One region of the Allobosea sp. F3-2 genome, then DNA from elsewhere that is predicted to be linked to it. Evidence: riboswitches for the same ligand, from Rfam matches in the RefSeq annotation. Region 1 holds a riboswitch; the other holds the start of a gene.
The links. A riboswitch is a leader RNA that binds a small molecule or an ion and turns the genes downstream of it on or off. The one in region 1 is predicted to bind cobalamin.

Region 1 (11,349 bases):
GTCATCCATCTGAGCCTGTTCGCCATCGCGCTGGCAGGCGCTGTCGCTGGGCTGCTTGCTGGCCGTGTCGACGGCGCGTGGTCGCCGGACCTGATCTGGACGGCAGCCACCATCCCGGTTGCCGTGGCGCTGGCGGTCTCGATGATCCGCGACATGCTGGCCGGGCGGCTCGGCGTGGACGCGATCGCCCTCGTCGCCATGATCGCGTCCATCGCGATGGGCGAGCCACTCGCCGGCGTGGTCGTCGCCATGATGTATTCCGGCGGCAACCTGCTGGAGGACTATGCGCGCGGCAAGGCGGAGCGCGAGCTCCGCTCGCTGCGGGACCGGACGCCGCGCATCGCTCACCGCCAGGAGGCGGGTGGCCTTGTCGATGTCGCCGCGGAGGATGTGGCCGTCGGTGACGAACTGCTGGTGCGGGCCGGCGAGATGCTGCCGGTGGACGGCGAGCTCCTCGATGCCGAGGCCCGGCTGGACGAATCCGCCGTCACCGGCGAGCCGCTGCCCGAAGCGAAGGCAAAAGGCGAGGTGCTGCGCAGCGGCACCGTCAATGCTGGCGAAGCTTTCCGCTATCGCGCCGCCGCGGCGGCGCGCGACAGCACCTATGCCGGCATCGTCCGCATGGTCGAGGCGGCGCAGACCGCGAAGGCCCCCTTCATCCGCATGGCCGATCGCTTCGCGCTGCTGCTGCTGCCAGCGACCTTGATTGTCGCCGGTCTCGCCTGGTGGCTCTCGGGCGATCCGATCCGCGCGCTCGCCGTGCTGGTCGTCGCTACGCCTTGCCCGCTGATCCTGGCCGCGCCGGTCGCCTTCATCGGCGGCGTTTCCCGTGCCGCCCGTGCCGGCATCCTGATGAAGGGCAGCTCAGCCATCGAGGCGCTCGGGCAGGTCCGCACGGCGATCTTCGACAAGACCGGAACCCTGACCGAGGGCGGAGCCCGGCTGGTCGCGCTGGACACGGCTCCCGCGGTCGAGGCGGACGAGATCCTTCGTCTCGTTGCCTCGCTCGAACAGGCCTCGCACCATGTGCTCGCCGAAACGCTGGTCGCGCTGGCGCGCCAGAAGTTGCAGCCCCTCTCTCAGCCCACCGCGGTGCGGGAATATCGGGGCTCGGGTCTCGAAGGCGTCGTGGACGGCAGGCATGTCCGCGCCGGCTCGCGCAGCCTCGTGCTGGGCGAAAGGCCGCTGCCGGACTGGGCCCGGACGGCACAAGCGGGCCTCGGCGGTGCCGCTGCTCTTGCCGTCTTTGTCGCTATCGATGGGCAGCTCGTCGGTTTCCTTGCCTTGGCGGATGCGGTGCGGCCCGACGCGCGCGTGACGCTGGACCGTCTGCATGGCGCCGGGGTCAATCGCATCCTGATGGTGACGGGCGACGATGCCGGTACGGCGGCCGAGGTTGCCGCTCACCTCGCTATCGATGAGGTCAAAGCCGATTGCAGCCCCGCCGAGAAGGTCGCTGCCATCGCGGCGGAGAAGGCGCGTCAGCCGACGATGATGGTCGGGGACGGCTTGAACGACGCACCGGCGCTGGCCGCCGCCGATGTCGGCGTGGCGATGGGCGCAAGAGGTGCAACCGCTTCCTCCGAAGCGGCCGATGTGGTGATCCTGGTCGACAGGATCGACCGGGTCGCGGAAGCGGTCGCGATCGCGCAGCGGACGCGGGCGATCGCGCAGCAGAGCATCGTCGTCGGCCTCGGCCTGTCGGGGGTCGCGATGGTCTTCGCAGCTTTCGGTTACATTCCGCCCGTCGTCGGAGCCTTCCTGCAGCAGGGCATCGACGTGGCTGTCATCGTCAACGCCCTGCGCACGCTCGTCGGCCCGATGGCGCCGGGCCGCAATCTGGAGGCCGCTCCGGAGCCGCGCATCGCAGACGGGGTTTGACCTGGCGCAAGGCCGCCGCGGTTGCCTCGGCCAGATCGGCTGTCTACGGTCCGGGCCGACCGACGATGCGGGTGTTTCGACCATGGCTACCAGCCGAAACGCAATAAAGACATCTCGCCAGCCGACAAGCGGTTCCGACGAACTCAGCCTGCCCTGGTTCTGGCCCGTCGACGCCGCCCTGCGCCTGACCGAGCGCAATCTCGATTTCCTCTCCGAGGCGGTGAAGATCACCCGCCCGCCGCCGCCGGACTGGGCGACGCCGAACACGGTGCGCCTCGACCTGCCGACGATGTCCTTGCGCGAATTCGGCAATCCCGACTCAGGCGGAATTCCTGTCCTGATCGACGCGCCCTATGCCGGGCATGGCGCGACCATCGCCGATTACGACAAGGGCCAAAGCCTCGTCGAGACGATGCTCGCCAACGGCATCGGCCACGTCCTTGTCACCGACTGGAAGTCCGCGACGCAGGAGATGCGCTATTTCAGCATCGACACCTATCTGGCCGAGCTCAACGCCGCGATCGACGATCTCGGCGGCGTCGTGCATCTGGTCGGCCTCTGCCAGGGCGGTTGGCTCAGCGCGATGCTGGCCTCGCGCTTCCCGGGCAAGGTCAAGTCGCTGGTCCTGGCCGGCTCCCCGATCGACGCCGATGCCGGCAATGGGCCGATCAAGCGCATGGCGCAGACCCTGCCGCTGAAGAGCTATCGCGACATGGTCAGGCTCGGGCGCGGCCTGATGCCGGGGCGCTTCATGCTCGCCGGCTGGAAGAACATGCATCCCGCCGAGCACTACGTCGACAAGTTCGTGCGGCTCTACCAGAACATCGCAGACAAGAACTATCTCGACCGCACCGAGACCTTCGCGGCCTGGTACGAGAACCCGCTCGACCTGCCCGGCGTCTACTACCTCCAGGCCATCGAGCAGATCTTCAAGGAGAACCGCTTCGCCAAGGGCGAGTTCGTCGGCCTCGGCCGGCGTTTGAGCCTGAAGGACGTCACTTGCCCGGTCTATCTCCTCGCCGGCGCCGAGGACGACATCACCACCAGCGAGCAGGTCTTTGCGGCGGAGGACCTCGTCGGCACACCCAGGAAGAAGATCGAGAAGAAGCTGGTGCCCGGCGGCCATATCGGCCTGTTCATGGGGCGCAAGACGCTGAGCGAAACCTGGCCCGGTATCGCCCGCTGGATCGCCGCGCAGGGCTGACGCCTGCACGTCACGCTATCCGAAACACCTACCCATCCCGGAGCCCTCGCCGCGCCATGACGACGCTGTCCGCTTCCGAATATTTTCAGCTCGCACTCGGTCGTTGCGAGGACCTTGCGGCTGTGCGCACAGGGGTGGTTCATCCCGTCAAGGCCAACGTGATCGAGGCCGTCGCCGATGCGGTCGCCGAGCAGCTGATCGATCCGGTCCTGATCGGCCCGGCCGCGCGTATCCAAGCGGCCGCCCAGGAAGCCGGCGTCGATATCTCGCCCTGGGAGGTCGTTGACACCGAGCACAGCCATGAAGCGGCGGCAAAGGCCGTCTCGCTGGCCGCCACCGGCAAGCTCGAAGCCCTGATGAAGGGCTCGCTGCATACCGACGAACTGCTGGGCGCGGTCGTGCACGCCGACTCCGGCCTGCGGACCGAGCGGCGCATCTCCCATGCCTTCGTCATGCATATCGAGAGCTATCCCAAGCCCTTCATCATCACCGACGCGGCGGTCAACATCTCGCCAGACCTCGCCACCAAGGCCGACATCGTCCAGAACGCCGTCAATCTCTGGCATGTCGCGCTGAACGGCGTCGACGAGCTGCCCAAGGTGGCGGTGCTCGCTGCCGTCGAGACCGTCAACCCGCGCATGTGCGCGACGCTCGATGCCGCCGCCCTGTCCAAGATGGCCGATCGAGGCCAGATCACCGATGCCATCGTCGACGGGCCGCTCGCCTTCGACAACGCGATCAGCATCGCGGCGGCGAAGGAGAAAGGCATCGTCTCAGCCGTTGCCGGACATGCCGATATCCTGCTCGTGCCCGAGATCGAAGCCGGCAACATGCTGGCCAAGCAGCTCATCTTCCTCGGCGGTGCCGATGCGGCCGGGATCGTGCTCGGCGCGCGGGTGCCGATCATCCTGACGAGCCGGGCCGACAATCTGCGCGCGCGCCTGCTCTCCTGCGTGCTGGCCGTCCTCCTGGCCGACGCGCGCCGCACGGGGCGGATCAAGTGATCGACACCATCCTCGTCCTCAACGCCGGCTCCTCCAGCCTCAAATTCCAGGTCTTCCGCAGCGACGACCTCAGCGTGCTCGCTCGCGGCAAGGCGGTGCGCCTCGGCGAGCCGGAACCGGTCATGGATGCGAGCCTCGCCGACGGCCCGCGCGAGCGCATCGCGCTGCCGCAGGCCTGCGACCACGACACGGCGCTGAGTGCTGTTCTTGCCTTCGTCGACCATCATGACGATGGCTGGCGGATGCAGGCCGTCGCCCATCGCATCGTCCATGGTGGCGAGCGCTATGCCGATCCGGTCGTGGTGACGCCCGAGGTTTTTGCCGCGTTGGAAGCGCTCTCGCCGCTGGCGCCGCTGCATCAGCCGCATAATCTCGCCGCGGTGGCTGCCGCCCGGCGCCTGATGGACGAGGTGCCCAACATCGCCTGCTTCGACACTGCCTTCCATGCCCGGCACGATGCGCTGACCCACAATTTCGCGCTCAAACAGGGGCTGCGCGACAAGGGCATCCGCCGCTACGGCTTCCACGGCCTGTCCTATCAGTGGTTGGAGATGGTGCTGGCCGAGCGGCATCTCGATCTCCATGCCGGCCGCGTCGTCGCTGCCCATCTCGGCAATGGCGCCAGTCTCTGCGCCATCCGGGGCGGCCGCAGCATCGACACGACCATGGGGATGACGGCACTTGACGGCTTGCCGATGGGCACACGTTGCGGCGCGCTCGACGCCGGCGCGGTGCTCTACATGTTCCAGAGCCTGGGCATGAGCGCTGAAGAGGTCTCGGACGCGCTCTATGAGCGCTCCGGCCTGCTCGGCCTGTCCGGTCTCTCCAACGATGTCGAAACGTTGCTGAACAGCGACGATCCCCGCGCCCGTTTCGCCCTCCATTATTTCGCGCTGAAGGTCGCGCAGTTCAGCGCGGCAATGGCGGCGGCGATGGGCGGCATCGACGGCCTGGTCTTCACCGGCGGCATCGGGGAGCATGCCGCGCCGGTTCGCAACGCCATCCTCGATCGTCTCAGCTTCCTTGGCGATTTCAAGGTTCTGGTGATTCCGGCTAATGAGGAGCGCGTCATGGCCGTCCAGGCGAAGGCGCTGCTCGCTTGATCGATAGAACGAGGGAGGCTGGGATGATCAGCACCCAAACCGGTTTCATGCGACGCGTCGATCTGCCGGCCGAGATTGCCGGCACGCTCTGGCTCGGGCCGATGCCGGGCCGGCTGCGGCCGCTGGAGAACGATCTGGCTGACCTGACCCAGCAAAGGATCGGCCGCATCATCTGCCTGACGCCCTCGGAAGAGATCGCGCTGAAGTCGCCGGATTACGCTGCGCGGCAGTCCGATCTCGGCATTCCCGTCACGCGCTTTCCGATCGGCGATTTCGGCGTTCCCGATGATGGGGGCGGCCTGAGGGCTCTTGCCGAACAAGCCGCCCACGACCTGAAGGCGGGCAGGCAATTGTTCGTTCACTGCGCCGCCGGCATCGGCCGGACCGGCATGGTCGCGACCTGCATCCTGGTCGCGCTCGGCCTGAGCGGCGAGGAGGCGGTCGCAGCCATCACCGCCGCTGGCTCGGGGCCGGAGACGGAGGTGCAGAAGCAGCTGGTCGCGCGCTACGCCGAAGAGGCGGTGCATTCCGGAGGAAAAGCCTCCGGCCAGTGAACGGGTTTCAAGGCCTGCGGCACATGCGCGCCTTAGAACATGCTGCGTTTTCATGGAAGCGCGGGTCATCCCGGCCGGAGCCCTCGGGTCCGATCTTTGATCGGCCCAAGGATAAACTCCGCGGAGAGCCGGGATCCATGCCTGAACCTTTGTCGGAAACGCTCTGGCATGGATCCCGGGTCAAGCCCGGGATGATGCCGTGTTTCCGCGTAAAATCAGCAGGCTCTCAGTCACGCTCCCGCTTCGCCGCGCTCCAGATCGACCAGATATTCGATATGGCGGCGCCCGGCGGTGCCCGGCCGGATCGCCACGGCGACACCGAAGACCGCGCGGATCGTCTCCTCCGTCAGGACGGCTTCCGGCGCGCCGGCGGCCAGGAGCTGCCCCTGATGCAGCAGCGCGATCTCGTCGCAGAACAGCGCGGCGAGGTTGAGATCGTGCAGCGCAACGATGCAGGTGACGCCGAGCCGCCGGATCAGCGTCAGGATCGAGAGCTGGTGCTGGATGTCGAGATGGTTGGTCGGTTCGTCGAGGATCAGCTCGCTCGGCTCCTGCGCCAGCGCCCGGGCGATGTGCACGCGCTGGCGCTCCCCGCCCGAGAGGGTGTGCCAGAGCTGCTCGTGCCTGTCGGCGAGCCCGACGCGGGCGAGCGCCGCGTTGACGGCGGCCTCGTCCGCTGTGGCCCAGGAGGCGAGCGCGGCGCGATGCGGCGTGCGGCCGAGGCGCACGACGTCGCACACGGAAAGCTGGACCTCGGTCGTGGCCTGCTGCTCGACGAAGGCGAGCCGGCGCGCCAGTTCGCGGCGCGGCACCGTGGCGATGTCGCGTGCGTCGAGCGTCACGACGCCACTGGCGACGTTGCGCAGCCTGCAGAGCAGCCTGAGCAGGCTCGATTTTCCCGAGCCGTTGGGGCCGATCAGGCCGAGGATGCGGCCGGGAGCGGCATGAAGCGTCACGCCGTCGACGATCATCCGTCCGGCGGCGCCCCAGCGCACGTCATGCGTCGCGAGCGTCATGCCGGCTTCCGGGCGCGATAGAGGATCAGTGCGAAGGCGGGCGCGCCGAACAGGGCGGTGACCACGCCGATCGGCAGGATCTGCTGCGGCACCAGCACGCGCGAGAGGATATCGGCGAGGATCATGAAGATCGCACCGATGACGAGGCAGGCCGGCAACAGCCGGGCATGGCCCGAGCCTACGAGGAAGCGCGCCGCATGCGGGATGACGAGGCCGACGAAGCCGATCGTGCCGACGATGCTGACCATCGCGGCGGTCATCACCGCGGTCGTCGCGAACAGCACGATCCGAACGCGCACCACCGCCACGCCGAGCGAGGCCGCAGCATCGACGCCGAAGGCGAAGGCGTCGAGCGCCTTGGCGTGCAGCATGCAGATGCCGAAGCTGATCAGCGCGACCGGCGTCGCGATCCACAGATCCGGCCAGCGCACCCCGCCGAAATTGCCGAGCAGCCAGAACATCACGCCGCGCGCCTGCTCGGCGCTGGCGAGCGTCGTCACGATGGTCGCTGTCGCGGCGTTGAAGAGCTGCGAGGCGGCGACGCCGGCCAGGATGACGCGGTCGCTCGCCCCGCCAGCCCCCGACGCGAGCAGCGCGACGACGGCGAGTGCCGCACAGGCGCCGATGAAGGCGCCGGTCGACAGGCTCACCGCCATGCCACCGATGCCGACGCCGAGGATCAGCACCGCGACCGCGCCGGTGGAGGCGCCGGCCGAGATGCCGAGGATATAGGGCTCGGCCAGCGGATTGCGCAGCAGCGCCTGCAGGATCACGCCCGACAGCGCCAGTGCTCCGCCGCACAATCCCGCCATCAGCGCCCGGCTCAAGCGGTAATCGAAGATGACGCCCTGCTGGATCGCGCCGACCGGCAGGCCGAGATCGAACAGCCCGTTGCCGAGCGCCTTGAGGGCGACATCGAATGGGATCGCCATCTCGCCGATCGTCACCGCCAGCGCCACCGAGACAGTGAGCGCCACCAGCGACAGGAGCGCGACGCCGATCCGCGCCGGCCAGTTCGGGCCGTGGGCGGCGTGGCTCAAGGGGTGAGGCCGAAGCTGGCGATCGCCTTGGCGAGCGTCTCGATGCCGTCAACCGTGTCGAGCCCCGCGCGGGTTGCGCCGACATCCATGATCACGACGCGGTTGCCCTTCACCGCATCGAGCTTGCTGGCGACGGGGTCGGTCTTCAGGAATGCGAGCTTCTTCTCGATGTCATCAGCCGGGAAGCGGCGCCGGTCCATCTTCACCGTGACGATCACCGCCGGGTTGGCCGCGGCGATGCTCTCCCAGCCGACCAGCGGCCATTCCTCATTGGTGGTGATGATGTTGCGCGCCCCGAGCTTCGACAGGATATAGGCGGGCACGCCGTTCTTGCCGGCCATGAAGCCGTCGCCCTTGATGTCCTTGCTGGAGAACCAGACGACGACGGGGACGTCCTGCGCCTTCAGCTTCGCGACGGATTCGACCGCCTTGTCCTCGCGCGCCTTGAGCTCCGCGACCAGCTTCTCGGCCCGGTCGGAGACATCGAAGATCTGCCCGAACTCGCGGATGTTGCGATAGACCAGCTCCATCGAGAACATCTGCGTGCGCACGCCGTCGCCGGGGCCGGAATTGTCCTTGCCGACGCAGTCGGTCGGCGAGATGTAGGTCGGCACCTTCACCTTGTGGAACTGGTCGCGCTTGCCGACGATGCCGTTCGGCCCGACATGCCATTCGAACATCGCGGTGACGAGATCCGGCTCCTGTCCGACCACCGCCTCGAAACTCGGATCATTGTCGGCGAGGCGCTTCACCTTGGCGTTGACGGCCTCATAGGGCTTGGCGACGGGCGAGAACCAGACGGCGGTGCCGACCACACGGTCCCCGAGGCCGAGCGCGTAGAGGATTTCCGTCTGGGTTTGGCCGATCGCGACGACCCGCTTGGGCGCGGCGTTGAAGGTGATCGTCTCCCGGCAATTCTCCAGCGTCAGCGGATATTGCGTCGGCCCGGCGGCGGCTGGCGTAGCAAGCAGGGCAGTGCCGGCTGCGACGGCGAAGAGGGCGGGCAGCAACGAAAAGGCACGGCGCATGGAGGCAACTCGGCTGGGGCGGGCACCACGTCTGTGAAGCTGGAAGGCTTCGGCGTGGTGCGCGTCATGTGTAACAATGTTGCATTTCCCATAGGTCGCACGGCGCGACCGCGTCAAGCGCGTCGCAGCCTTCGCTGCGGCCCGGCCGAAAATCATGGACATGGAATTCATCGCTCCCCGAGATGAGGGCGGGAGCTTCGATGGATACGGTCGGTGGGCGCAGCTCCGGAGCCGGCCGCCGATGCGCATCCCTCCGGAACACCCCGCCCGAAAGACGCCTTGCGATCGCGGCAGGTCTCCTGGCTCGCGGGTCGACGCCTGATCCGCCCGGCCTTCCCGGCGCGTGGCGCCAGTGGACGATGGACGGAGGGCTCGCCGCTTACAGTTGCGGGGGCAGCCTCGGCCTTGGCGCAGCGTGCGCCTCACCGAATTCCCTCTTAGCTCCGGGCCGAACCGGAGAACCTCGATCGAGCGGCACCATAGAGCGGCACCGAAGCCCGTCAAGCAGGCCGACGCTAGGTCAGCGTTCGGAACAGGCCGAATTGCGAGAAGAGCGCGGCGGTGCCGCCGGTATGGAGCACGCAAGCGGGCTCGCCGCTGGCGATCCCTCCATCGGCGAGCCGCTCGAGGAAGCAGGCGCAGGTTTTCGCGGTGTAGACATGCTCGATCAGGATGCCCTCGGTGCGGGCAAAGCTCAGGATGGCGGCTTCCGAGGCCGGTGTCGGGGCGCCCCAGCCATCGCCGAGATGGCCCATGTGATAGTGCAGGGGTGCATCGTGCAGCGCGGCGACGTCGAGCCCCGTCCGCTCCTGCAGGCCCTCGTAGATGCGCCTGATATAGCCGGCCAGTTCGGCCTGCTCGTATTCGACGCTGACGAGATGGATCTGGAAGGGATGCCCCAGCAGGGCGTTGCCGAAGATGAAGCCAGCCTCGGTCGGCCCCATCGAGCCGGCGAGAAAGACATGCTTGATCGGAGCTTCTTCACGCTGCGATTGCTCATGCAGCTCGAAGGCAGCCCGGACATAACCCATTGCGCCCAGCACGGGATCGCCGACGATGATGGGCGTCCGGCCCTGCCGGGCGAGTTCTGCGGCTGCCGCTGCAAGCGCCGCGTTGCGCTGGCTTTCATCGACCGGTCCGAGGAAACGCAATTCGGCGCCGAACAGCCGGTTCAGGAATGAGGCCTGGCGGTTCTCCGGCGTGTCCAGCGCGTTGTGCAGGACGAGGCAGTCCAGCCCGACGAGCGAGGCCGCCGCGGCCGTCAAACGGCAGAGATTGGAGCTGGCGCCGCCGCCGACCAGAAGGATGTCGGTCTTCTTCCGCAGCGCGTCACCCAGCCAGTATTCGAGGCTGCGCAGCTTGTTGCCGCCGAGCGCGATCGGCATCAGATCATCGCGCTTGGCATAGATGCCCGGTCGTTCGAGCTTCGCCTCGAAGCGGCGCAACCTTTGCAGCGGCGTTGGGGTGTCGAGCAGGACGTGGCGCGGCTCGCGCAGAAGGCTGGAAAGCTCAGGCGTCATCGTTTGGTCCCGTTACGTCGGCCATCAGCCGCCATACTGATCATCGGAGACCTGCTCCAGCCACTCCACAACCTTGCCGTTCTCGGCTTCCTGAACCGCGATATGGGTCATCCCGGTCGACGGGGCAGCGCCGTGCCAGTGCTTCTCGCCGGGCGGGAACCAGACCACGTCGCCGGGCCGGATCTCCTCGACCGGCCCGCCCCAGCGCTGCACCCGGCCGACCCCGCTCACGACGATCAGCGTCTGGCCGAGCGGATGCGTATGCCAGGCCGTCCGCGCGCCGGGCTCGAAGGTGACGCTCGCGCCCTGCACACGCTCCGGCGCATGCGGGTTGAACAGCGGGTCGATCCGGACCGATCCGGTGAACCAGTCGGCCGGCCCTTTCCCCGAGGGCCGCGAGCCCGCGCGCATGATCTCCATGACGATCTCCTGATGGTTTGAGTTTCGGCGGATGGGTTGGTTGGCGATGGCTCGCCCGCTCCGCGTCGTTTCATCGCGAGGGGATCACCCGAGAACCGCGACCGTCAAGGTCTCCCGCGTCCGTCGCGACAGCCTTCTCAAAAGCGAGCGATCGGAATCGCATGCGAAACGATCACGAATTGCCCATTTCTTATGCAGATATCGACTCGCGGTCGATCGGGCATCTGCGCTCGCCGCGAAATGCGCCACAGCTTCCCGGAAAATCCGCCGATTTCCTGTGCAGGTGGCGGCGTCTGAAGCGCCAACTCTTCCTCGTGGCGGTTTTCGCTCAGAATGAACCGTCATTGCGAGCGAAGCGAAGCAATCCAGGGGGGGCTGGGCTGAAGCGTTCAACCCAGTCCCCCTGGATTGCTTCGTCGCTTCGCTCCTCGCAATGACGGCTCTGCAATCCAACCTGATCGAAAACGGCTCTAGGCTGGCATATCGCTTGCGTCGCTTTTCGACGTTTAGGAGGAGCGGCGTGCGCAGGGTGGTAGCTTGGCAGGGATGTAACGGCGGCAAGGTGCGACACTCGGCCCG
Region 2 (11,349 bases), 1.6 Mb from region 1:
AACGATGCCGGCATCTACACGGTCGCCAATCTCAAGCCCTGCCTTCTCGACGACCATCCGCGCCTGCGCGAGGCGCTCGACGACAGCTTCCTGGTCAAGGACGGCAAGACCGGTGCGCCGGCCGTCGCGCAGTTCTGGGATGGGCTCGGCTTCCATCTCGACTACACCAACCCCAAGGGCCGGGCCTGGTGGCGCGAGGGCATCGAGACCGCGCTGCTCGACTACGGCTTCACCACCGTCTGGAACGACAACAACGAATACGAGATCTGGGACGAGGATGCCGTCTGTGACGGCGACGGCCATCCGTTCCGGCAGGCACTGGCGCGCCCCGCCCAGCCGCTCCTGATGACCAAGCTCTCTTATGAGGCGCAGGCCGATCGTCAGCCCGGCAAGCGGCAATATGCGATCACGCGCGGCGGCTGCGCGGGTATCTCGCGCTACGCCCAGACCTGGTCAGGCGATAACGAGACCGCCTGGAAGACGCTGCGCTACAACCTGACGCAAGGTCTCAATATGAGCCTGTCGGGCATGTTCAGCATCGGTCACGACGTCGGCGGCTTCCACGGCCCGACGCCGGGCCCGGAGCTCTTCGTGCGCTTCAACGAGTTCTGCAGCCTGTGGCCGCGCATGGTGATGAACTCCTGGAACGATGACGGCATCGTCAACCTGCCCTGGATGTATCCGGAGATGGTGCCGCAGGTGCGCCAGGCGATCTCGCTGCGTTACCGGCTGATGCCCTATCTCTACACGCTGATGTGGCGCGCCAGCCGCGACGGCACCCCGGCGGTGCGCCCGCTGCTCTGGGATTTCCCGAAGGATCCGCAGGCGGTGAAGATCGACGACGCCTTCATGCTCGGGCCGGACGTGCTGGTCGCGCCGGTGCTGGAGGAGGGCGCCCGTGAGCGCAGCGTCTATCTGCCCGAGCATAAGGGTGGCTGGTACGACTGGCATGAGGGCAAGCACTTCGCCGGGGGTACGGTCGTGACCGTCGCGGCCCCGCTTGGTCGCCTGCCGGTCTTCGTCCGGGCCGGTGCGCTGATCCCGCTCGGCAACGCCGAAGGCATCGACGATCAGCGCGAACTCCTCGTCTGTGGCATCGTCGAGGGCGCTTCCGGCGAGCTCTATGAGGATGATGGCGAGACCAGCGACTGGCGCGGCGCAGGCGCGACGGTCATCCGCTTCAGCGTGCGCAACGGCGAGATCGAGATCCATCAGGAGGGCGAGACGGAGCCCCAGTTCGATCGGATCGCGATCCGCCACATCGGCACTGACGGCGCCGGCGCCTGAAGCCCTGCAGGGAGGCGAGTGCTCCAGCCCGACTTGCGTCGGGCTGGAGATGTATTGCCTGCTAGACCGTGTTAACAGCTGGCGCTGTGAGCTGGGGAACCTCACCGTCATTCCGGGGCAGCCCGCAGGGCTGAGCCCGGAACCCATGACCACGACACCGCCGAAGGTTCGCTGCGGTTGCCGCATCGCCCCAGCCCCGATCCTCGTGGTCATGGGTTCCGGGCTCGGACCTCCGGTCCGCCCCGGAATGACGGGGGGCCGTCAAAACACAGGACGCTCTAAGCAAGAGCAGCGCCAAGTAGCCGGGATTGCGACCGTCGCGAAGACATCTTTGCGCTAGATCAAGGCCTTGAGGCGGACGTGTTTTCCGAGTGCGAGGGCGGTAGACAACGACGATCATTTCAGCTTCTCTTTCGTCGATCTCAAATCTGGTGGCGGCGCGATTTGTGAACGCCCGCACGCGAAGGGACGAGAGATGACGACCGAGACCGCAGGGGCAGGCGGCCAGAAGACCGCTCCGGAAATGCCGACGAAACGAGCCGAATTGTTGGCTTTCCTGACACTGGCTGTCTTGATCTGGCCGATCGTTGCTGTCGGCGTCGTCGGCGGTTACGGCTTCCTGGTTTGGATGTTCCAACTCGTTGTCGGTCCGCCCGGACCGCCGCATTGAGGCTGGACCATGGAACGCACCGCCATTGATCGCGGGCGCCGCAACTTCCTGACCGGCCGGCGCCTTTCATTGCCCGACAGGGTTCGCCCACCGTGGTCCCGTGCCGCGTCGATCGCTGCGGCCTGTACCGGTTGCGGTGCCTGCGTGCCTGCCTGCCCGCAGCACATCATCGCGCTCGACGAGTCCGGCCGGGCCGCCCTCGACTTCAGGGGAGGCGAATGCAGCTTCTGCGGCGCCTGTGCCGAGGCCTGCCCTGAGCCGGTCTTCGACCGCGCCATTTCCGCCTTCGAGCATGTGGCTGTGATCGGGCCGGAATGCTTCGCCGGGCGCGGCATCGTTTGCCAGAGCTGCGGCGATGCCTGTCCGGAGAGCGCGATCCGCTTTCGTCCGCGCCTCGGCGGGCCGGCCATGCCGGAGCTGGCTGCCGATCGCTGCAGCGGCTGTGGCGCCTGCATCGCGGCCTGTCCGGCCGGGGCCATCAGCGCGAGTGCGCGTCCGCCGGAGGCTACCCATGGCTGAGCCCTCGCGCCCGCGCTTCCATCACATTTCGAGCGCCGTCGTCTCGGCTTTGCCGGCACACGTCGATGCGGTGCTCGCCAGCATTCGCGAGCTGCCAGAGACCGAGATTCACCGCGTTGAGAACGGCAAGATCGTGATCGTGCTGGAAGGTGCGAGCACGGGCGTGATCGGCGACCGGCTGGCCGCCATCAGCCTGCTGGACGGCGTGCTTTCGGCCAACATGGTGTTCGAGCAGATCGAAGACCTCGAAAAACTCGACGACCCTGGAGTAGACCCATGACCTTGTCCCGTCGCGAGATGCTGAAGGCGCAGGCGGCCGGCGTCGCTGCGCTCGCCGCCAATATGAGCGTGCCGGCTGAGGCGCAGCCGGTCACGGGCGGCGTCGATAGCTTGCAGATCAAATGGTCGAAGGCGCCGTGCCGCTTCTGCGGCACCGGCTGCGGCGTGATGGTCGGCGTCAAGGAAGGGCGCGTCATCGCCACGCATGGCGACATGAAGGCCGACGTCAATCGCGGCCTCAACTGCATCAAGGGCTATTTCCTCTCCAAGATCATGTACGGCAGCGACCGGCTGACCCAGCCGCTGCTGCGCAAGAAGAACGGCGTCTATGCCAAGGACGGCGAGTTCACGCCGGTCTCCTGGGAGGAGGCTTTCGACACCATGGCCGCGAAGGCCAAGGCGACGCTCAAGGCCAAGGGGCCGACCGCGCTCGGCATGTTCGGCTCCGGCCAGTGGACGATCTTCGAGGGCTATGCCGCGACCAAGCTGATGCGGGCCGGCTTCCGCTCCAACAACCTCGATCCGAACGCCCGCCACTGCATGGCGTCCGCGGCCTATGCCTTCATGCGCACCTTCGGCATGGACGAGCCGATGGGCTGCTATGACGATTTCGAGCATGCCGACGCCTTCGTGCTCTGGGGCTCGAACATGGCGGAGATGCACCCGATCCTGTGGACGCGGGTGACGGACCGCCGGATCGGCCAGCCGCACGTCAAGGTCGCGGTGCTCTCGACCTTCACCCACCGCAGTTCGGACCTTGCCGACATCCCGATCGTGTTCAAGCCGGGCACGGATCTGGCGATCCTGAACTACATCGCCAACCACATCATCTCGACCGGACGGGTGAACAAGGATTTCGTCGACAAGCACACCACCTTCGTGAAGGGCGCGACCGACATCGGCTATGGTCTGCGCCCCGACGATCCACGCGAGGTCAAGGCGAAGAAGGCGGCTGACCCCGCTGCGACGACGCCGAGCGATTTCGAGGCCTATGCCGCCTTCGTGAAGGACTATACACTGGACAAGGTCTCGGCCCTGACCGGCGTCGAGCCTGGCTTCCTGGAGCAGCTCGCCGAGCTCTATGCCGACCCCAAGCGCAAGGTCGTCTCGTTCTGGACCATGGGCTTCAACCAGCATGTGCGCGGCGTCTGGGCGAACCAGCTCGTTTACAACCTGCATCTGCTGACCGGGAAGATTTCCGAGCCCGGAAACAGCCCGTTCTCGCTCACCGGCCAGCCCTCGGCCTGCGGCACGGCGCGCGAGGTTGGCACCTTCGCCCATCGCCTGCCGGCCGACATGACGGTGGTCAATCCCGAGCACCGCAAGCATGCCGAGGAGATCTGGCGCGTCCCGAACGGGATCATTCCGGAGAAGCCCGGCTACCACGCCGTCGAACAGGACCGGATGCTCAAGGACGGCAAGCTGAATTTCTACTGGATCCAGGTCAACAACAACCTCCAGGCCGCGCCGAACTCCAGCAACGAGACCTATCCGGGCTATCGCAACCCCGAGAACTTCATCGTCGTCTCCGACGCCTACCCCACGGTGACGGCGCTGGCCGCCGACCTGATCCTGCCCGCCGCGATGTGGGTCGAGAAAGAGGGCGCCTACGGCAATGCCGAGCGGCGCACCCATGTCTGGCACCAGCTCGTGCAGGCGCCGGGCGAGGCACGCTCCGATCTCTGGCAGCTCATGGAGTTCTCGAAGCGCTTCACCACCGACGAGGTCTGGCCGGCCGAGATCCTCGACGCCAATCCGAACTACAAGGGCAAGACTCTCTTCGACGTCCTCTACCGCAACGGCCAGGTCGATCGCTTCCCCGCGAGCGAGATCGATCCCGAATACGACAATCAGGAAGCGAAGCACTTCGGCTTCTACGTCCATAAGGGCCTGTTCGAGGAATACGCTTCCTTCGGACGCGGCCATGGCCATGATCTCGGACCCTACGATCTCTATCATCGGGTCCGCGGGCTGCGCTGGCCGGTGGTCGACGGCAAGGAGACGCTCTGGCGCTACCGCGAAGGGCTCGACCCTTACGTCAAGCCCGGCAAGGGCGTCGAGTTCTACGGCAACAAGGACGGCAAGGCCCGCATTATCGCGGTGCCCTACGAGCCGCCGGCGGAATCGCCTGATGCCGAATACGATCTCTGGCTGGTCACCGGCCGCGTGCTGGAACACTGGCACTCCGGCTCGATGACCATGCGCGTGCCGGAGCTCTACAAGGCCTTTCCGGGCGCGCGCTGCTTCATGCATCCGGAGGATGCCCGCAAGCGCGGCCTCAATCAGGGCGCGGAGATCAGGCTGATCTCGCGCCGCGGCGAGATGCGCACCCGCGTCGAGACGCGCGGGCGCAACCGCATGCCGCCCGGCGTGGTCTTCGTGCCCTGGTTCGACGCCAGCCAGCTGATCAACAAGACGACGCTAGACGCCACCGATCCCATCTCCAAGCAGACGGATTTCAAGAAATGCGCGGTCAAGATCGTTCCGGTCTCGGGCTGATGCGCTCGCGAACCTTCCTCGGGGCCGCCATGGCGGCGGGCCTCGTCCTCGCCTTCGGTGCCGCCCTCTCGCAGGAGGGGGCGCCGGTGAAGATCGTGCCGCGCCTGACCGGCACGGCCGACCCGATGGCGCTCGACCGGGTGCCGGCGCTCGGCCGGCCGATCGTCGACGACGTCAAGCGGATGCGCAACTATCCGGAGCAACCGCCGGTGATCCCGCATTCCATCGACGGCTACCAGCTCACCCTCAATACCAACCGCTGCATGGACTGCCACAAGCGCGAGTTCACCGAGGGCTCGGGCGCGCCGATGATCAGCGTCACCCATTTCCAGGACCGCGACGGGCAGGTGCTCTCGGATGTGACGCCGCGGCGCTATTTCTGCACCGCCTGCCATGTCCAGCAGACCGATGTCGCGCCGCTCGTCCAGAACCGGTTCCAGGACGCCAAAGACGTCGGCCGGAAGCCTTAGGCGAAACGCATCATGGCCAGGCTCAAATCCTTCGTTCTCTGGTGCTGGAGCGTCGTCGTGCGCTTCTGGCGCATCATCAGCCGGCCGAGCGCCTATCTGCCGCTCGGCTTCCTGACGCTGGGCGGCTTCGTCTGCGGCGTGATCTTCTGGGGCGGTTTCAACACCGCGCTGGAAATCACCAACACCGAGAAGTTCTGCACGTCCTGTCACGAGATGCGCGACAACGTCTATCAGGAGCTGCAGTCGACGGTGCATTTCTCCAACCGCTCGGGCGTGCGCGCGACCTGCCCGGACTGCCATGTTCCGCACAACTGGACCGACAAGATCGCCCGCAAGATGCAGGCCTCCAAGGAGGTCTGGGGCAAGATCTTCGGTACGATCTCGACGCGCGAGAAATTCCTCAACCACCGGCTCGAGCTCGCCAAGCATGAATGGTCCCGGCTGAAGGCCAACGACTCGCTCGAATGCCGCAACTGCCATTCCTCGGTCGCGATGGACTTCACCAAGCAGACGCGCCGCGCGGCCGAGATCCACGGCCGCTTCCTGACCACTGGCGAGAAGACCTGCATCGACTGCCACAAGGGCATCGCCCATTTGCTGCCGGATATGACGGGCATCGAGCCAGGCTGGAAGGATGCGCCGGAGCTGCAGGGCAAGGGCAGCGCCTCTTGGCACGGGCCTGAACGGGCCGTGCGGACCTATCTGGCGGAGATCGAGAAGCACTGAGCCGAGCCAGAGTGCTTCGCGCTCGCAGCCCGCGCCGGCTTCGCCGCCGCAGCGCGATCGCCATGGCGGTGAAGGCCGCCATGGCAAGGGCGCGCTTGGCGCGGTAGCGCTCACCCGCCGATCGTCACCTTGATGCCGCCGAAGGCGCCCAAGCCCGGGACGAGGAAGCCGACCGGGTTCTCCCAGCGCTTGTCGAAGAGGTTGTCGATCCGCCCGAACACGGTGACCTTGTCGGTCGCCTTGTATTCGGCCGCGAGATTGACCAGCGTCGCGGCTTTCGCGTTCATCCGGGTGACGGAGAAGTCGCGATTGCCGTCCACCCAGGAGCCGACATAGAGCAGCGTCGCCGAGAGGGTGAGCTTGTCGGTCGGCGTCCATGTCGCGGTCGCGCTCGCCTTGTGGCGCGGCCGGCGCAGCAGCTCCTGCCGGTCGATCTCGTCCTTGGCGAGGGTGAAGGTGTAGTCGGCGCGGATGCGGAATTGCGGCGAGATCTCCAACGCAGCGAAGGCCTCGACGCCCTTGGTCTCGGCCTTGCCGATATTGGCATAGGAGGTGCCCGCGGTGTTCTGAACGATCAGGTTGTCGATGTCGTTCTGGAACCAAGTCGCACCGAACTGCAGCTTGCGGTCGAATAGGGGCTGCTCGAAGCCGACATCCCAGCCGCGGCTTTCCTCCGGCTTCAGGTTCGGATTGCCGTAGAAGTTGAAGCCCGGGCGGTAGTCGATGAAGAGCTCGCTCAGCGTCGGCGCCTTGAAGCCGGTGCCGTAGCTCGCCTTCAGCTTGGTTTCCATTCCCGGAATGATGACGGCGGGGGCGATGCGGTAGGTGGTGTGACCGCCATAGCTGTCGTCGTTGTCATGGCGAATGTTGGCGGCCAGGAAATAGCGATCCTGGATATTGCCCTGATATTCGAGATAGGCGGCCTTGTTGCCGTTGGAGGCGACGAGGCCCGTCGTGTCCAGCCGTTCGCGCTCATATTGCAGGCCCATCAGCAGGTTGTGGCCCTTGGCGATCTCGAGATTGCCGCGCCAGTCGATCTTGGTGCGCTCGCCCAGGTTTTCGTTGGGCAGGCCGAGAATGCCGGTCGTGCCCTTGGCCGTGCGCGTTGCCCGGTCCTGGTTGGTGTAGGAGACGCCGAAGCTGTTGACGAAGCGTCCTCCGAACGGATCCCAGACGACTTCGCTGCGGGTGAAGGCCTGAGCATAGTTCTGCAGCGAGCGATAGGGTGCTGGCCGGCTTGGGAAGCCGGTGTCGCCGGTATAGCGCAATTGCCCTTCCTGATAGCGGCCGACCCAGTTGAGCGTCAGCGTGTCGCTGAGCGCGACGCTGACGCGGCCGGAATAGTTGTAGCTGTCGAAGGCATTGGGGTTGATGCGTCGACCCGGCGGCACGAGGTTCGGCGGCGTCACATCGGTTGTGTCCGTGCGGAAATGCGCGACGTTGAAGGCGTAGCTGAAGCGGTCGTCGCCACCGCTGAAGCCCGCCGACTGGTTGAAGGTGCCGTGGGAGCCGGCCTCGACGCGCGCCGTCGCCTTCGGCGGTCCCTCACCGCGCTTCGTCGTGATCGAGATCACGCCGCCCAGCGCGTTGGCGCCGTAGAGGCCGCTCTGCGGGCCGCGCAGCACCTCGATGCGCTCGATATCGTCGGTCAGCATCGAGCCGAAGTCGAAGGAGCGGTTCGGCGTCGAGGGGTCGTTGGCCTCGATGCCGTCGATCAGCACCTTGACGTGGTTGGAGTTGGTGCCGCGGATGAAGACCGAGGTCTGGCCGCCCGGTCCACCGGTCTGCACGATGTTCATGCCCGGCACGGTGGCGAGCGCCTGCGGCAGGGTGCGGCGCTGCTGCTGCTCGATATCCTTCGCGGTGATGACGGTGACGGAGCTCGCGATCTCGCGTGCCGGGGTCGGCGTGCCGGTGGCGCTGACCACGATCTCGTCGAGGGAGAGCGGGCCGGTCTCACTTTGCGCCAGGGCAGGGGCAGAGCAGGCGAGGGCGAGGAGAGAGGCGCAAAGCAGCAGGCAGCCGCGTCCGGCGGCTGGGGAGAAGACGTTCACGATGGAGACCTCGGGTGTTGACGTCAGTGGCACGTCACCGCGAACGCGATCTCCCATCGGCCGCTCGGATGGCGGCAAACAGTCAAATCAGCGATCGGCGCACCCCGTCCGAACGTGTTCGCGTGTGACCACGGCTGACGGCAGGTCTCCTGGCTCGCGGGTCGGTGCCTTCACGCCGCCTTCCCAGGTCCGAGGCCCCAGTGGCGTCTGGCGAAAGGCTCGCCGCTTACAGTTGCGGGGGCAGCCGCGGCATGGGGCGGAAATCCGTCCGCACCGCGTTCCCTTTTGATCCCGTGAGGGAACCGTCGCGGCGAGGATTAGGGCGGAAATGCGGCGTCGTCAAACCGGTTCGGCACCCTGCGGAGACAGCAAGTCATCTGCTATGGTCGCCGCGGAAGGTTCGTTCCCTGAAGACCGAACTTCGGTTGTCTGCTGAGCGTTTGCCCACGGCCGGGATGTGATTCCGGCAGCAGATGTGGCTAGATCGTTAGTCGCCGGATTGTCGCAAGATTCACTCACTGTTGCGAGTTCACGCCAGCGGAGACGGCATGGATTATTTCAGGCGCTTCACCTTCCTGTTCGCGACGCCGAACTTCGACGCCGAGGACCTCGAAGGGATCCGTTTCAACCAGATCATCGAGGAGATCGAGCGCTCGGGCTTCGAGGTCGTCAAGGCCCGCAAGCTCGAGGATGCCGAGATCGCGGTCCAGACCGATGCGGCCATCGGCTGCATGGTGGTCGACTGGGGCAAGAAGGGCCTCGAGGGCAAGACCGCTGCGCTGATCAACCTGATGCGCCGTCGCGGCCTCGATTTCCCGATTATCCTGCTGATCCGCCGCAAGCGCTTCGAGGACGTGCCGGTCGAGGTGCTCGACTTCATCGACGGCTACATCTTCCTCTCGGAAGAGACCCCGCCCTTCATCGCCAAGAGCCTGATCAGCCGTCTGAAGCAATATGCCGAGACCCTGAAGACGCCGTTCTTCGGCGCGCTCGTCGACTATGCCGAGGAAGGCAACCATCTCTGGACCTGCCCGGGACATAATGGCGGCGTCTTCTACAGCCGCAGTCCGATCGGCCGCGTCTTCATGGAGCATCTCGGCGAAGCCGTCTTCCGTGACGACCTCGACAATTCCGTGCTCGACCTCGGCGACCTGCTGACCCATGAGGGCCCGGCCCTGAAGGCGCAGAAGGAAGCGGCGCAGATCTTCGGAGCGGAGAAGACCTATTTCGTCCTGAACGGCACCTCGACCTCCAATAAGATCGCGCTCGCCGCGCTGGTCTCGGACGGCGACCTCGTCTTGTTCGACCGCAACAACCACAAGGCCGCGCATCACGGCGCACTGCTGATCGCCGGCGGCATCCCGGTCTATATCCCCACAGTGCGCAATGCCTGGGGCCTGATCGGCCCGATGCGCTGGGAGAGCTTCGACGAGGAGGCGCTGCGTGAGCGCATCCGCACCAACCCTCTGGTCAAGGACCCGGACGCCTGGAAGAAGCCGCGCCCGTTCCGCGTCGCCGTGGTCGAGCAGTGCACCTATGACGGAACGATCCACAGCGCGCAGATGATCCTCGATCGCATCGGGCATCTCTGCGAATACATCCTGTTCGACGAAGCCTGGGCCGGCTTCATGAAGTTCCATCCGCTCTATGCGGGCCGCTTCGCCATGGGGCTTTCGGGGCTGGGGCCGGATTCGCCCGGCATCATCGCGACGCAATCGACCCATAAGCAGCTCGCGAGCTTCAGCCAGGCCTCGCAGATCCACATCAAGGACAGGCACATCAAGGGCCAGAAGCGGCGCGTCGAGCACCGGCGCTTCAACGAGAGCTTCATGCAATACGCCTCGACCTCGCCGTTCTATCCGCTGTTCGCCTCGCTCGACGTCGGCGCGCAGATGATGAAGGGGCGTTCGGGCGAGGTGCTCTGGGACGACACGATCCGGCTCGGCATCGAGCTGCGCAAGAAGATCCGGGCCGTGCGGCGCGAGTTCGAGGAGAAGGAGATCCGGCCCGAGCGGCGCTGGTTCTTCGAGCCTTTCGTGCCGGACCGGGTCAGCATCGCCGACGCCTCGCGCGAGGGTGCAGTGCACGACGTCGCCTGGGAGATGGTTGCGACAGATCAGCTTGCGAGCAACCCGGCTTATTGGCAGCTGGCGCCCCATGCGAGCTGGCACGGCTTCACGCAGATGCAGCGGGGCTTCGCCATGACCGACCCCAACAAGCTGACCCTGCTGACGCCCGGCTTCGACCGCGAGACCGGCGCCTATGCCGAGCACGGCATCCCCGCTCCGATCGTTGCGCAGTTCCTGCGCGAGAACCGGATCGTCGCCGAGAAGAACGATCTCAATTCGCTGCTCTTCCTGCTGACGCCGGGCGTCGAGGCCAGCAAGGCCGGCACGCTGATCAGCGGCCTCGTCGCTTTCAAGAAGCTGCATGACGACAACGCCCTGCTGGAAGAGGCGATTCCGGAGTTCTACCGGCGCCGGCCGGGCCGCTATGGCGGCGTGCGGCTGCGTGATCTGTGCGGTGAGATGCACCGCTTCTTCCGCGAGCACGATGTCAGTGCGCTGCAGAACCGGCAGTTCTCGCCCGAGCACCTGCCGGAGATGGCGATGTCGCCGCATGACGCGGCTCGCTGCCTCGTGCGCAACGATGTCGACTATCTGCCGATCGACGCCATCGATGGCCGCATCGCGGTGACGCCCTTCGTCGTCTACCCGCCCGGCATCGCCACCATCGTTCCGGGCGAGCGGCTGACCGAGCGGGCCAAGCCGATGATCGACTATCTCAAGATGTTCGAGGCGAGCTTCAACGCTTTCCCGGGCTTCGACGTCGAAATCCAGGGCCT

Region 2: another riboswitch for cobalamin. It lies ahead of FQV39_RS09285 (TonB-dependent receptor plug domain-containing protein); the one in region 1 lies ahead of FQV39_RS16830 (ABC transporter substrate-binding protein).

The regions. Positions count from the first base shown of each region.
Region 1 covers NZ_CP042331.1:3,644,334-3,655,682, reverse strand. The annotation lists gene FQV39_RS16865 (heavy metal translocating P-type ATPase) at 1-1,881, shown strand, start outside; gene FQV39_RS16860 (alpha/beta fold hydrolase) at 1,964-3,085, shown strand; gene FQV39_RS16855 (bifunctional enoyl-CoA hydratase/phosphate acetyltransferase) at 3,142-4,089, shown strand; gene FQV39_RS16850 (acetate/propionate family kinase) at 4,086-5,192, shown strand; gene FQV39_RS16845 (protein-tyrosine phosphatase family protein) at 5,216-5,746, shown strand; gene FQV39_RS16840 (ABC transporter ATP-binding protein) at 5,977-6,762, opposite strand; gene FQV39_RS16835 (FecCD family ABC transporter permease) at 6,759-7,802, opposite strand; gene FQV39_RS16830 (ABC transporter substrate-binding protein) at 7,799-8,830, opposite strand; cobalamin riboswitch at 9,103-9,311, opposite strand; gene FQV39_RS16825 (1-aminocyclopropane-1-carboxylate deaminase/D-cysteine desulfhydrase) at 9,346-10,350, opposite strand; gene FQV39_RS16820 ((R)-mandelonitrile lyase) at 10,375-10,770, opposite strand.
Region 2 covers NZ_CP042331.1:1,997,548-2,008,896, reverse strand. The annotation lists gene FQV39_RS09320 (glycoside hydrolase family 31 protein) at 1-1,287, shown strand, start outside; gene napE (periplasmic nitrate reductase, NapE protein) at 1,811-1,957, shown strand; gene napF (ferredoxin-type protein NapF) at 1,967-2,476, shown strand; gene FQV39_RS09305 (chaperone NapD) at 2,469-2,756, shown strand; gene napA (periplasmic nitrate reductase subunit alpha) at 2,753-5,254, shown strand; gene FQV39_RS09295 (nitrate reductase cytochrome c-type subunit) at 5,221-5,724, shown strand; gene FQV39_RS09290 (cytochrome c3 family protein) at 5,737-6,450, shown strand; gene FQV39_RS09285 (TonB-dependent receptor plug domain-containing protein) at 6,561-8,504, opposite strand; cobalamin riboswitch at 8,627-8,825, opposite strand; gene FQV39_RS09280 (Orn/Lys/Arg family decarboxylase) at 9,053-11,349, shown strand, end outside.